DNA from 2 places in the Bacillus sp. mrc49 genome. Region 2 is predicted to be linked to the other one. Evidence: riboswitches for the same ligand, from Rfam matches in the RefSeq annotation. Region 2 holds a riboswitch; the other holds the start of a gene.

Region 1 (6,605 bases), on a different contig from region 2:
ACGTAACATCCATCGAAGAAGAAGGCGGAAATATCGTTTTCACCCGTCCGATTTATTCTGGTAAAGCTTTTGAAAAGAAAATTGTTACAGATGGAGTGATATTCGCAACGATCCGTCCGAACAATATTGAGCCATTGGCGAAAGATGAGTCCCGCTCCGGTGATGTAGCTGCATTGAGCGTGGATATTAAGGATTTACGCACCATCATAAAAGATGTTGTCAGAAAGGCAAGTGAAGGCGTCGATCTTTCAGAAGCCAAGGTAATCATCGCTGGCGGCCGCGGAGTGAAAAGCGAAGACGGCTTTGAACCTTTAAAGGAACTGGCACAAGTTCTTGGCGGAGCGGTAGGGGCTTCCCGTGGTGCATGTGACGCGGATTATTGTGACTATTCTTTGCAAATCGGCCAAACGGGTAAGGTCGTTACACCTGACCTATATATTGCCTGCGGAATCTCTGGAGCGATTCAGCATTTAGCTGGTATGTCCAACTCCAAAGTGATCGTAGCCATCAATAAAGATCCTGAAGCGAACATCTTCAATGTAGCTGACTATGGAATTGTCGGCGATCTTTTCGAGGTCATTCCATTACTGACGGAAGAATTCAAAAAACTTAAAGTGAATGCTTAAAAGCGTAAACGGCTTCGAATAAGGGATGGGACATTATATGTCTTGTCCCTTATTTTATTGATATAGGCTGCGAATTATGGGTGCATATTCCCTCTTTATTTGGACATCCTACCACTGAAGCAAAATGTTAGCATCGATTCTAGCAACAATGGTATACTGTCTTTAGTTATTTGAGTAAATTTGAGGAGGAAATATATATGGCTATTGTAAATGCAACTGACCAAACGTTCACAACGGATACTAGCGAAGGTGTCGTTCTTGTAGATTTCTGGGCTCCATGGTGCGGACCTTGTAAAATGATCGCTCCTGTTCTTCAAGAGCTTGATACGGAAATTGGCGATTCAGCGAAAATCGTAAAAGTGGATGTAGATGAAAACCAAGAAACAGCTGGAAAATTCGGTGTAATGAGCATTCCGACACTGATCGTCCTTAAAGACGGTGAAGTGGTGGATAAAGTGGTTGGCTTCCAACCTAAAGAAGCTCTTGCTGAGCTTATTGCAAAACACGCTTAATAAACGGGTCAGCTAAAAAAAGCTTCAGGTCTCCGGACTTGAAGCTTTTTTCGCTATCTTGATATATAATAATTGTAAAATGGGAGAACAGGAGGCTGAAAGCATGAACCAGCAAATAAAGAATAAACTTGCCCTTCTTCCCGATCAGCCTGGTTGTTATTTGATGAAAGATCGTCAGGGAACGATCATTTATGTAGGCAAGGCGAAAGTGTTGAAGAACCGTGTCCGTTCCTATTTCACGGGATCCCATGATGGAAAGACATTTCGGCTCGTAAATGAGATTGAGGATTTTGAATACATCGTCACATCTTCCAATATCGAGGCTCTCATTTTAGAGCTGAATCTAATCAAAAAACATGATCCAAAATATAATGTCATGCTTAAGGATGATAAAACATATCCCTTCATCAAGCTGACCGCTGAGCGGCATCCCCGCCTGATCATTACGCGAAAGGTCAAAAAAGACAAAGGGAAATACTTCGGTCCATACCCTAATGCTTTTGCGGCTAACGAAACGAAAAAACTGCTCGACCGCATCTATCCTCTTCGAAAGTGCAATACGCTGCCGGATCGGGTTTGCCTTTATTATCACCTTGGTCAATGTCTGGCTCCATGCGTATATGATGTGGAGGAACAGGAATATAAAAAAATGGTCGATGATATCAACCGTTTCTTGAATGGCGGGCATACCGAGATTAAGAAAGAACTGACCGAAAAAATGCTGGAGGCATCCGAAGAGCTGGATTTTGAGAGGGCGAAGGAGTTTCGTGACAAAATTGCCCATATCGATATCACGATGGAAAAGCAGAAAATGATGTCGACCGATTTCATCGACAGGGATGTATTCGGATTTGCCCATGATAAAGGTTGGATGTGCGTTCAAGTATTCTTTGTAAGACAAGGTAAATTGATAGAAAGGGACGTATCCCTATTTCCCGTCTATGATGAACCGGAACAGGAACTGCTCACATTCCTGGGTCAGTTTTACGAGATTACGAACCATTTTAAACCGAAGGAAATCCTGCTTCCCGAGTCGGTGGATGCTGAACTGGCTGAAGGCCTGCTTGGCGTGAAGACGATTCATCCAAAGCGGGGTTCGAAAAAGGATATGTTGAAATTGGCCAATAAAAATGCCTCCATTGCGCTTCAGGAAAAGTTTTCATTGATTGAGCGTGATGAAGAAAGAACGATCAATGCGGTGGAAAACCTTGGAGTGCAATTGGGGATCTATACCCCGCATCGAATTGAGGCCTTCGATAACTCCAACATCCAAGGAAGCGATCCTGTTTCCGCTTTGGTCGTGTTCATTGATGGCAAACCCGAGAAAAGGGAATACCGCAAATATAAGATCAAAACCGTCCAGGGGCCTGATGATTATGGATCGATGCGCGAAGTCGTCCGAAGAAGGTATTCACGGGTATTGAAAGAGGGTCTTCCGCTTCCGGATTTAATCATCATCGATGGCGGTAAGGGACATGTGGAGGCCGTCCGCGATATTTTGGAAAATGAACTGGGCCTGGATATCCCGCTTTCTGGCCTGATTAAAGATGAGAAGCATAGAACATCTCAATTGATGATCGGCAATCCTCTTGAGCTTGTACCGCTTGATTCCCGGAGTCAGGAATTCTACTTATTGCAAAGAATACAGGATGAAGTGCATCGGTTTGCGATTACGTTTCACCGCCAGCTGCGAGGCAAAAATGCCGTGCACTCCCAGCTGGATGATATTCCGGGAGTCGGCGAAAAACGAAGAAAGCAATTATTGAGACATTTCGGTTCATTGAAGAAAATTAAAGAGGCCTCGGTCGAGGAAATTATCGGAGCGGGCATGCCAAAAGGGGTAGCTGAGGGAATCGTGAGAAAATTGCAAGAATAATCTTGCCCCCCACAAATCTCTATGCTATGATTAAAAGGAATTTTTAACTAGACAACTTAAAAGTGCTGATAGAGGTGCGGAATTCAAGAGTAAAAACCTGGAGAAGTATGAGTTTCCATGATGGGTTTTGAAAGGGGAGGACGCCGAAGGAAGACAAGTCTCATAGCTTGTTTTTCTGGTCTGACATTTAATAAATGGCGGATTGTCAGGGTGTATGCCCTGGAGAGCTATCTCACTGTGCTTACAGGATTGGATATGTGATCACAGCAATGAGATATTTCTCATTGCTTTTTTTATTGCCTAAAAAGAGAGGGTGCATGAGGATGGCATTAATCGTACAAAAATTCGGCGGGACATCCGTCGGCAGCGTTGAAAAACTTAAAAATGTTGCCAATCGGGTAATCGAGGAAGCGGAGAAGGGCAATGAGGTAGTCGTCGTTGTTTCAGCAATGGGTAAAACGACCGATCAATTGGTTTCCATGGCCCATGATATATCCAGCGCCCCCAGCAAGAGGGAAATGGATATGCTATTGACGACGGGGGAACAGGTTACGATTTCCCTGCTGACGATGGCCTTGCTTGAGAAGGGGCATGAAGCGATCTCGTATACTGGCTGGCAGGCAGGGATGCAGACGGAATCCGTACATGGGAATGCCCGGATATTGGATATTGATGCTTCGAGAATCCAAGCTAGACTGCAAGAAAGGCAGATCGTCGTCGTGGCCGGTTTTCAGGGAAACGATGTTAATGGGGAAATCACTACATTGGGGCGTGGCGGTTCCGATACGACCGCAGTTGCCATCGCTGCAGCGCTCAATGCGGATAGATGTGACATTTACACGGATGTTACGGGTGTTTTCACAACGGATCCGCGCTACATTAAAGAAGCGCGCAAACTGCAATCCATCTCTTATGATGAGATGCTCGAGCTTGCCAATTTAGGGGCGGGCGTGCTCCATCCAAGGGCTGTCGAATATGCGAAAAATTATCAAATCCCGCTTGAAGTCCGTTCAAGCATGGAGAGGGAATCAGGAACGATCATTGAGGAGGAAGCAACTATGGAAGAAAACTTAATCGTGCGCGGCATCGCATTCGAAGATAGCATCACTAGGGTGACGGTTTATGGCTTGCCCCAATCACTTGGTGCATTATCAACCATTTTCATGACGCTTGCGAAAAACCAGATCAATGTTGACATCATCATTCAAAGCATGACTGCAGAGGATACGACCAACTTATCATTCTCCATAAAAAGTGAAGATAAAAAAGCGGCTTTGATCGTGTTGGAAAATAATAAAGAGCAGTTGGCCTTTGACAGGGTTGAAACGGAGGGCGGACTGGCCAAGGTGTCAATCGTTGGATCGGGTATGGTATCCAATCCTGGAGTGGCTGCCGAGATGTTTGAAGTGATGGCCAATACAGGCATCCAAGTGAAAATGGTCAGCACATCGGAAATTAAAGTTTCGACTGTCGTCAATGAGCTGGAGATGGTGAAGGCGGTAGAATCCCTGCATGAAGCATTTAAACTTGGTCAGCATGCAAATGTGCTAGCCTGATTGTATGGAGTCCAGTAAAAAACAGACTTCCGGTAAAAAGGGTAAGTCTGTTTTATGGGCTCGTTAGATTGGATCTCTGGGATCCCATTGAATGGTGAATGTCACTTTTTTTGCGCGGCGTTTAACTTCTTCCGTTGATTCGCTGAGGAATTTTTTTTGCAGTGTGAACTGCTCGGCAAGAAAGCCGGCTTCAAGCTGGAAGTGACAGTCAGGATGTAAATCCAGGCGGCGGCTGATTATTTCACCCGACAAGGATAACTCCATCTCGTTTTTCGTATACTTGATGATTTCCAAATCTCCCCAACCGGCGCTTTGGAAAAATTCAATAACCTCTTGATCGCCATTCAGTGGGAATTTTCTTGCTAACTGTTTACCTGCCCAATAGAGGATCTGATTCGAGTCTTTTCCGAGTATATCGTTCAGAAGTACTTCCCTGATTAATTCATATCCGAAAGCCGGAACTTGGAACTCTTCAGTTTGAATTTCTTCCTCTATCGCTGCAGCAATATTTTTTTTCATAGTTTATCGCCTCTTTCTGTAAATCTATTATAAACGTTTTTCTTTTGCAAATTATATTGTTTTTTTATTTATTTAAAAGGCAAATGGAAAAAAATGATAAATTATACCGAAATATTAATGGATTCATACATTATTTCTCGTAATATAGCCTTGACAAATAAAAAAACATGCATTTTTAGCCAATAATATCTATTTTAAAAAAGAGATTTGTTGTATCCGTTTTCTTGACGCACATAGAAGTCAGGAGTAAAATGGACATGTCACATAATTGTAAGAAAGTATAGGAGAGCTTTTTGCACTCTATACTTTATTTTCACGCGGAGATAAAAGGTAGCCACCAGATTATCTTTGCATGATTTTTCACAAATTAAGGGGGGGCACTTAGTGGCAAAAAATCGCGAGTTTGGGAATCGTAGACTTCATTCACTTCTTGGAGTTATTCCGATTGGTCTATTCCTAATTTTTCATTTATCGGTAAACTTTATGGCAACAAAAGGGGAAGAGACATTTAATGGGGCCGTTCATTTAATTGAATATACGCCCGTAAAGCTTTTGGTAGAGTGGGTCGTCATCTATCTACCGATCATTTTCCATGCTGTGTACGGAATTTATATTGCCTTTACAGCAAAAAACAACTTGGGGAGATTTAGTTTCTTCCGTAACTGGATGTTCATGTTGCAACGCCTGACTGGAATCATAACGCTGATTTTCCTTGTTTGGCATATTTGGGAGACTAGAGTTCAAGCAGCCATGGGTGCTGAGGTTGATTTTGACATGATGGCAGAGATTTTCTCTAACCCATTCATGATCGTGTTCTATATTGTAGGTATTATTTCTGCAATTTTCCACTTTGCGAATGGATTATGGTCATTTGCAGTGAGCTGGGGTCTGACAGTTTCACCTAAATCACAAAAAATCATGACGTACGTAACTTTGATCATTTTCGTTCTGCTTTCTTATATCGGCGTTAGCGCAGTTTTCGCTTTCGTTTAAGAAGTTAGAGTTCATTTATAGTATCCGGATAAAAAACATAGCTTTGCTAATGGAAATAAGGGAGTGACAGAATTGGGTAAAGGTAAAATCATTATCGTAGGTGGAGGTCTAGCCGGCTTAATGGCGACGATCAAAGCAGCAGAGCTTGGACAACAGGTTGATTTATTTTCTTTAGTGCCTGTTAAACGCTCTCACTCAGTTTGTGCCCAAGGCGGAATCAATGGGGCAGTAAATACAAAAGGTGAAGGGGATTCTCCATTCATTCACTTTGATGATACAGTTTATGGCGGGGACTTCTTGGCTAACCAACCCCCGGTTAAAGCGATGTGTGAAGCGGCACCATCGATCATCCATATGTTTGACCGTATGGGCGTTATGTTCAACCGTACTCCGGAAGGTCTTCTTGATTTCCGTCGTTTCGGCGGTACACAACATAGCCGTACAGCATTCGCGGGTGCAACGACTGGTCAACAATTGCTTTACGCATTGGACGAGCAGGTTCGCCGTTATGAAGTGGAAGGAC
Region 2 (6,605 bases):
ATCGAGTCAGGATAAGGAAGAAGGTTGAATCCAAAAGTTCACAGAGGGATATTGATGAATAAGGTCCGGAAAGCGGTGAGAGGGTATGGAAATCAAACCAAATGAAACGAAGCTGATATCAACATTTTTTGTTTTCTTCCTTATGCCAGGCATGCAGATTGGCGTAGGGGTTTTAGGATTCGAACGGTTCATCGCGAAAGAGGCTGGCCAGGACGCATGGATATCAATCATCATTTCAGGATTGACCATCAATATGCTGGTTTGGATGTGCTATAAGATGCTGGGCAGAGGTACACAAACGCTAGATTTGGTTGCCATCCATCACGATTTGTTTGGGAAGTGGGCAGGAAATGCCTTCAATATTTTATTCATCCTCTACTTTACCGCCATTACCATCATCATTGTCAGGACGTATTTGGAGGTGATTCAGGTTTGGATGTTCCCAGGGGTGAATATCCTCATGCTTTTAAGCATCATCCTGATACTCGTGTATAGCTTTGTTGTGGGAGGGTTCAGGGTCATTACAGGTTTATGTTTGATCGGACTCGTAATCACTTCCCCCTTAATCCTTTTGAATTATTTTCCGTTAAAACACGCCCATTTTGAAAATTTGGGTCCCGTTTTTGATCATTCCTTTTTGGAAATCATGAAGGCCTGCAAGAATATGACGTTGAATTATCTTGGGTTTGAATTACTCCTGATTTATTATCCATTCATCAAAAAGCGTGAGCATTCGCAAAAGTGGGCGCATTTAGGGGTGCTGTTCACCATGGCGATATACCTAAACTCCTTTATCGTTTCCATTGCCTACTACCATCGGGATCAGCTGAAGGATGTCATTTGGGCAACCTTGACCTTATGGAAAATCGCCGACCTTCCGTTCATTGAAAGGTTCGAATACATCGGCGTTTCCCTATGGCTGTTCATGGTGCTGCCGAATATTTGCCTAGGAATCTGGGCAGCAAGCAGGACGGCAAAAAGGGCATTCGGGGTTAGGCAGAGGAAGTTGTTGGTTATGTTTTTGCTCGTCATTTTAGTTGCCTGCCTTTTCTTGGATAACCGTCATAAGATCGACTTGTTCAACACGATCGGTTCACGTATAGGATTTTATATCATTTATGTGTATCTTCCGCTTTTATTCTTATCGCAGACGATCGTTTATAAAGTAAGGGGCCATAAACCATGAACTTCAAAATGCTCTTGATTGCATCATGCTGCATCATACTATCGGCGTGCGGAGTGGAAAAGCAAATATTGGAGGATATTTTAATTGCTGAAATCGTCGGCTATGACGATGCTGGTGAGGATAAAATCAAAGGTACAGTCGTTGTCAGTGTGCCCCAGCCAGGAGAGGAAGCGAATCTAGGGAAAGAGGTATATGAAGCGATTTCCCATGATATAAACGCCACTCGGCAGCAAGAAAATGCCAAAACGCCGTTTCCCATCGTCGGCGGGAGACTGACAGTCATCCTGTACGGTGATGAATTGGCTAGAAGAGGGCTGAATGATTATGTGGATACATATCGGCGTGACCCGATGGTGGGAAGGGATCTGTTTTTGGCGATCGTTGATGGCAAAGCGGAGGATGTCGTAAGGATGGAGCCGAAAATGGTCAGGACTCCAGGCGTTCAAGTAAAAGAGTTGATCGAACAGAATATGAGGACTAATTTGACTGATGTAGATTTGCATAAGTATTTATATGCAAGTCATGGTAACGGCATCGATCCGGTCATGCCCTTATTGGAAAAGGCGGAAGACCAAATAATCGTGAAAGGGATCGCCCTGTTTAAAAGGGATAAATATATTGGCAAATACATTCCTTATGAGGACGGTTTTTTATTCAAGATCCTTAGTGAGAATTTTAAATTGGGGAGCTATGAAATTAAATGGAAGGAAAATGATTATACAACTATCGATAATGTGGAATCGCGTGTCCGTTATCGCATCACGAATGCCAATCGGAACCCGAAGGCCAGGATTGAAGTGGAATTGAAAGCAAATCTGCTGGAGGTTCAAGGCTTCGACTTGAACAAACCTGTCGAAGTGAACAAAATAGAGGCCAAAGCGGAACGTATCCTCGGTAAGAAACTAAATGAGATGGTGACCATGTTCCAAACGTATAATATAGATCCGCTGGCACTCGGTGATCATGCTAAAAGTAAAACGAGAAATTTCAATCGTAAACATTGGGAAGAGGTGTACCCTCATATTCCGATCGAAGTGGATTTGAATATCGAAATGATTCAAACGGGAATATCGGAATGAACGAAGAATATCCGGAAGTTCCCCCTTTTAATAAGGTATTGCTGGATGGGTTGTGTCGATGCGTTTAAGGAAGGGGGGAAGCGTTGGATAAAACATGGTGGAAAGAAGCAGTGGTGCAAGCGTATCGGATGGGCGATTTAAATGGCTGGAGGGAACCGGAATCGACCAATGAAATGAGAAAAGGACCCGGCTTCCCCATAAATGGCGGAGACCGGGTCCTTTATATGGATCATTTCGTTTTAAGATCGCATTCCTCAAGTGGAATGACTTTCGTTTTATGCTTCCATTTATAACCCAACCATAGGGCGAAGAATAAAAACAAGCCGATGTAGGATACGAACATCGAATTCCAGTCGATCCCGTCGCTTGTAAAAGCTTGGTAGCCTTGTCCAATGATAATGATGATGCATAGAACAAGTGCAAAGATGGGACCGAATGGGAATCCCTTGGCCCTATATGGCAATGCATTCAAGTCAAGCCCTTGGGCTGAATATGCTTTGCGGAACCGATAGTGGGCAATTGCAATCCCTACCCATGTAACGAAGCCGGCCATGCCGGAAGCATTCAATAACCAGATATACACGACGCCATCCCCGAAAAATGAAGCAAGGAATGCAAGGCAGCCAACTAAAGCAGTGACGATAAGTGCATTGACCGGAACTCCCCGTTTATCCAGCTTGCCAAGGAATTTCGGCGCTTTCCCGTCACGTGCCAAGTCCCAGAGCATACGGGTTGAGGCATACATGCCTGAGTTACCGGCAGAAAGTACGGATGATAAGATGATCGCGTTCATGATGGAGGCTGCAAAGGCAAGACCGGCACGCTCGAAGACTAGCGTGAAAGGACTGACGGCAACATCTTCACTAAGCAGACGTGAATCCGTAAACGGTATGATCATGCCAATTACGAAAATGGCAAGGATGTAGAACAAGATAATGCGCCAGAAAACGGATCTGATCGCTTTGGGAATGTTTTTTTCCGGATCTTCACTTTCTCCCGCCGTCACTCCAAGCAATTCCGTTCCCTGGAATGAAAAACCGGCAGCCATGAAAACGCCTAAAATCGTGAAAAAGCCTCCATTAAAGGGCCCCTCGCCCATCGTGAAGTTGGAGAAACCGATGGGGTCCTTGCCGCCCATGATTCCAAGAATGATCAAAACACCTGTGATCAGGAAAATGATCACTGTTACGACTTTGATCATGGCAAACCAGAATTCGGCTTCGCCAAAACCTTTAACGGACATGTAGTTGATAAGGAACATCATGATCAGGGCAATGGCACTCCAGATAAACGATGGCGTATCAGGAAACCAGAACTTCATGATCAGGACAACGGCTGCCAATTCGGCAGCAATGGTGATTGCCCAGTTATACCAATAGTTCCAACCGATTGCAAAACCGAAGGAAGGATCGACGAATTTGGATGCATAGACACGGAACGACCCGGCCACTGGCATGTATGCTGCCATTTCTGCAAGACTTGTCATTAAGTAATAAACCATGATGCCGATGACTGCATATGCCACAAGGGCACCGCCGGGACCGGCCGAATGGATGGCGCCGCCGCTTGCTAAGAATAAACCTGTTCCAATCGTGCCGCCTAATGAAATCATCATTAAGTGCCGCGCTTTCAGGCTCCTTTTCAATTCAGTGGGGCTTGATGTTGGCTGAGAATTTGACAATTGATGTTACACTCCTTTTTTATTGGAAGGATACGGAAAAAAACAAAAAACAGCAGTCGAAAAAGATCGACGGCTGTTTATAATAAACCCGTTTATCCTTCCGAAGATAGCTCCCCACGCTTTTAAAAAAACGTGACAGTGATGTTCCTGTTCGGCAACACCGCCAGCGAGAATATACATGGAATATACCCTAACTTCGGCAACTTACCCTTTTTAACGGAGTCTTCGATTTTCCTGAATCTCGTCCGTTATACTCTTGTAAGCTGCAGCCTCTAACTCATCGGTAAATGAGGAAGTATTCAATTATGATGAATCGTTGCGTCTCTTTAATAGAAAACGCCGTACGATTTTTACTCATGCAATCGTTGATAGATTGCTAGTGCTTGAGTAAACTTTACTATATTAAAATTATAAAATAATCTTAAAGATATAGCAATGGTTAATTTTAGTGGTTATTTTTTCCTAGGTGGGCAGAATCATCTCCCTACTGCCGACATTACACGGTCTTTCTTTTAATAAGGGCGTAGTCCAGTTTCACATGTTTAATGATACCGGGATTCTCGAATAATTCCACCGCCATTTTTCCGATCCATTCCAGGGGCAAGGAAATGGTCGAGATATCGAGCATCTCACTGAGGCTGTCATTATTGAAGCCGAGGATGGCTACATCTTCAGGCACCCTTATGCCGGATTTTTTGGCGGTAAGGATGAATCCGGCCGCCGTGTCATCATTCGTGATGATGATGGCCTCCGGCTTGTTTGGCAGCGAACTCCATTGCTGAAACAGCTGGACCCCGTCCTTGATATGGTAACTCCCCTCGAATAGCCACTCTTGATTGTTCATAAGCTGGTGCTTTGTCATGATGTCGTTGAAGGCCTTTGTCCGAAGATAACTGTTCCTGCTTTTCTTACGGCCGAGACTGTAGCCGATCTTCGTATATCCTTTAGCGATCACGTATTCAAGTGCACAGGAAAAAGCTGCATAATGGTCGATGCTGATGGATGACAATTCAGCCTGAGCCGTATCTTCGCATAAGATAATCGGTCCGTATTTTTGATAACTTAGGAGGACTTTCATTTCCGAAATCCGGGAGCAGACGATAATACCATCAAGTTGCTTCATTTGCAGCATATTCAAGGCTTGAATTTCCTTCTCTCTTTCATAATGGGTTTGAAAGATGACGATATGGTATCCGATTGCATTCGCTTGCTTCGTGATTCCATTCACGATAGCCCCGTAATACGGATGATTGGTGAAGGGGAGGATGATGCCCAAAAGGTTCGTTTTCCCCTTTGAAAGATGAATGGCATTGATATTTCGCGTATAATTCAATCGTTCAATCGCTTGTAAGACACTTTCTCTTTTATCTGGGCTAACATACGGATGATTATTCAATACACGAGATACCGTTGAGACGGATACACCGGCAAATTGGGCAATTTCTTTTATATTTGTCATGGGATCACCGTTTTTCTTTTATGATATTGTACCTTATGAAACCCATTTCAGGGCAAGATTGCAGTTGTTTCCGCTGGATATATTTTGGCATGGGGGGTTGTTATGATATGGGTTTCATCCTTTAAGATTGATTTAGGTCTTGAGGGAGGAGGAAATCGAAATGATTCAAACATTAATCACCCTGATTGCGCTTTGCGGGATCGAATTGGGCTTGGCATACTTGGCAATATCTTCGAAACCGGAAAAATGATGATCTTCAAATGCACAGCGCACCTCGGATAATCGGTTTTGAAAAAGGTCCTCTGCTTTATATTCACCTTTCACGCCCCGTTATATAACCCTGTCTCCATCGTTTCGTAAAAACACCATCTTTACTGCTGGGAATGAAGCATTCCGAGCAGTATTTGTGTTGGGGAAAATCATTGGAAAGTAAAAAAGTTGCACTCTTTTCGAATATTTGTGTATAGTATAAAATAAGTTGTGTGAAGGAAACTTTTTAGTATATAGGACAATATAAAAAAATTTACATTAAAATTTGCATTAGGTAAAAACTTTTAGAATGATAAAAAAGGGAGGGTATTTGGATGGGGTTTCTAAAAACGATCGGAGGGGTGCTTGCTGCAGTGCTGATCTTAACAGGATGCGGCAATGACACGGCCAAACAGGATAAAGGCAATGGCAAGCTGAAGGTCGTCGCCACAACAGGAATGATTGGGGACTTGGCTGAGAATATCGGCGGCAAACATGTTGAGGTCACTAGTTTAATGGGACCAGGTGTCGATCCCCATCTATATAAGGCGACTCAAGGTGATGTGAAGACTCTGGATTCGGCCGATATGATTTTTTATAACGGAGTCCATCTGGAGGGGAAGATGACCGATATTTTTGAAATGATGGGCAAGAATAAACCGACGATCGCCGTAACGGAGGATTTTAAGGAAAACCAGCTTCGTAAAGTAAGTGCAACGGAACATGATCCCCATGTTTGGTTTGATGTAAAGCTATGGATCGTTGCTGCAGGGGCGGTGAAGAAGGAATTGATTGCCAATGACCCAGATCATGAAGCGGACTATCTCTCGCATTATGAAAAATATGTTTCGCAGTTGGAGGAGCTGGATCGGTACGTTCAGGACGAAATAAATAAAATTCCGGAAGACCAACGGGTGCTTGTTACAGCGCATGATGCCTTCGGTTACTACG

What was found. Region 2 has a riboswitch for lysine ahead of CVN76_RS07100 (amino acid permease). Riboswitches for the same ligand answer to the same signal wherever they lie in the genome.
Region 1: it holds a riboswitch for lysine, as region 2 does, so the genes downstream of both, CVN76_RS21240 (aspartate kinase) here and CVN76_RS07100 (amino acid permease) in region 2, are expected to answer to the same signal.

The regions. Positions count from the first base shown of each region.
Region 1 is NZ_PHNG01000725.1:43,985-50,589, forward strand. It holds gene CVN76_RS21225 (electron transfer flavoprotein subunit alpha/FixB family protein) at 1-626, shown strand, start outside; gene trxA (thioredoxin) at 824-1,138, shown strand; gene uvrC (excinuclease ABC subunit UvrC) at 1,242-3,014, shown strand; lysine riboswitch at 3,076-3,252, shown strand; gene CVN76_RS21240 (aspartate kinase) at 3,338-4,570, shown strand; gene CVN76_RS21245 (YslB family protein) at 4,634-5,089, opposite strand; gene CVN76_RS21250 (succinate dehydrogenase cytochrome b558 subunit) at 5,474-6,082, shown strand; partial or broken gene CVN76_RS21255 (FAD-binding protein) at 6,155-6,605, shown strand, end outside.
Region 2 is NZ_PHNG01000639.1:4,141-10,745, forward strand. It holds gene CVN76_RS07085 (spore germination protein) at 1-62, shown strand, start outside; gene CVN76_RS07090 (GerAB/ArcD/ProY family transporter) at 86-1,186, shown strand; gene CVN76_RS07095 (Ger(x)C family spore germination protein) at 1,183-2,265, shown strand; gene CVN76_RS07100 (amino acid permease) at 2,495-3,946, opposite strand; lysine riboswitch at 4,046-4,229, opposite strand; gene CVN76_RS07105 (LacI family DNA-binding transcriptional regulator) at 4,443-5,405, opposite strand; gene CVN76_RS07110 (metal ABC transporter solute-binding protein, Zn/Mn family) at 5,990-6,605, shown strand, end outside.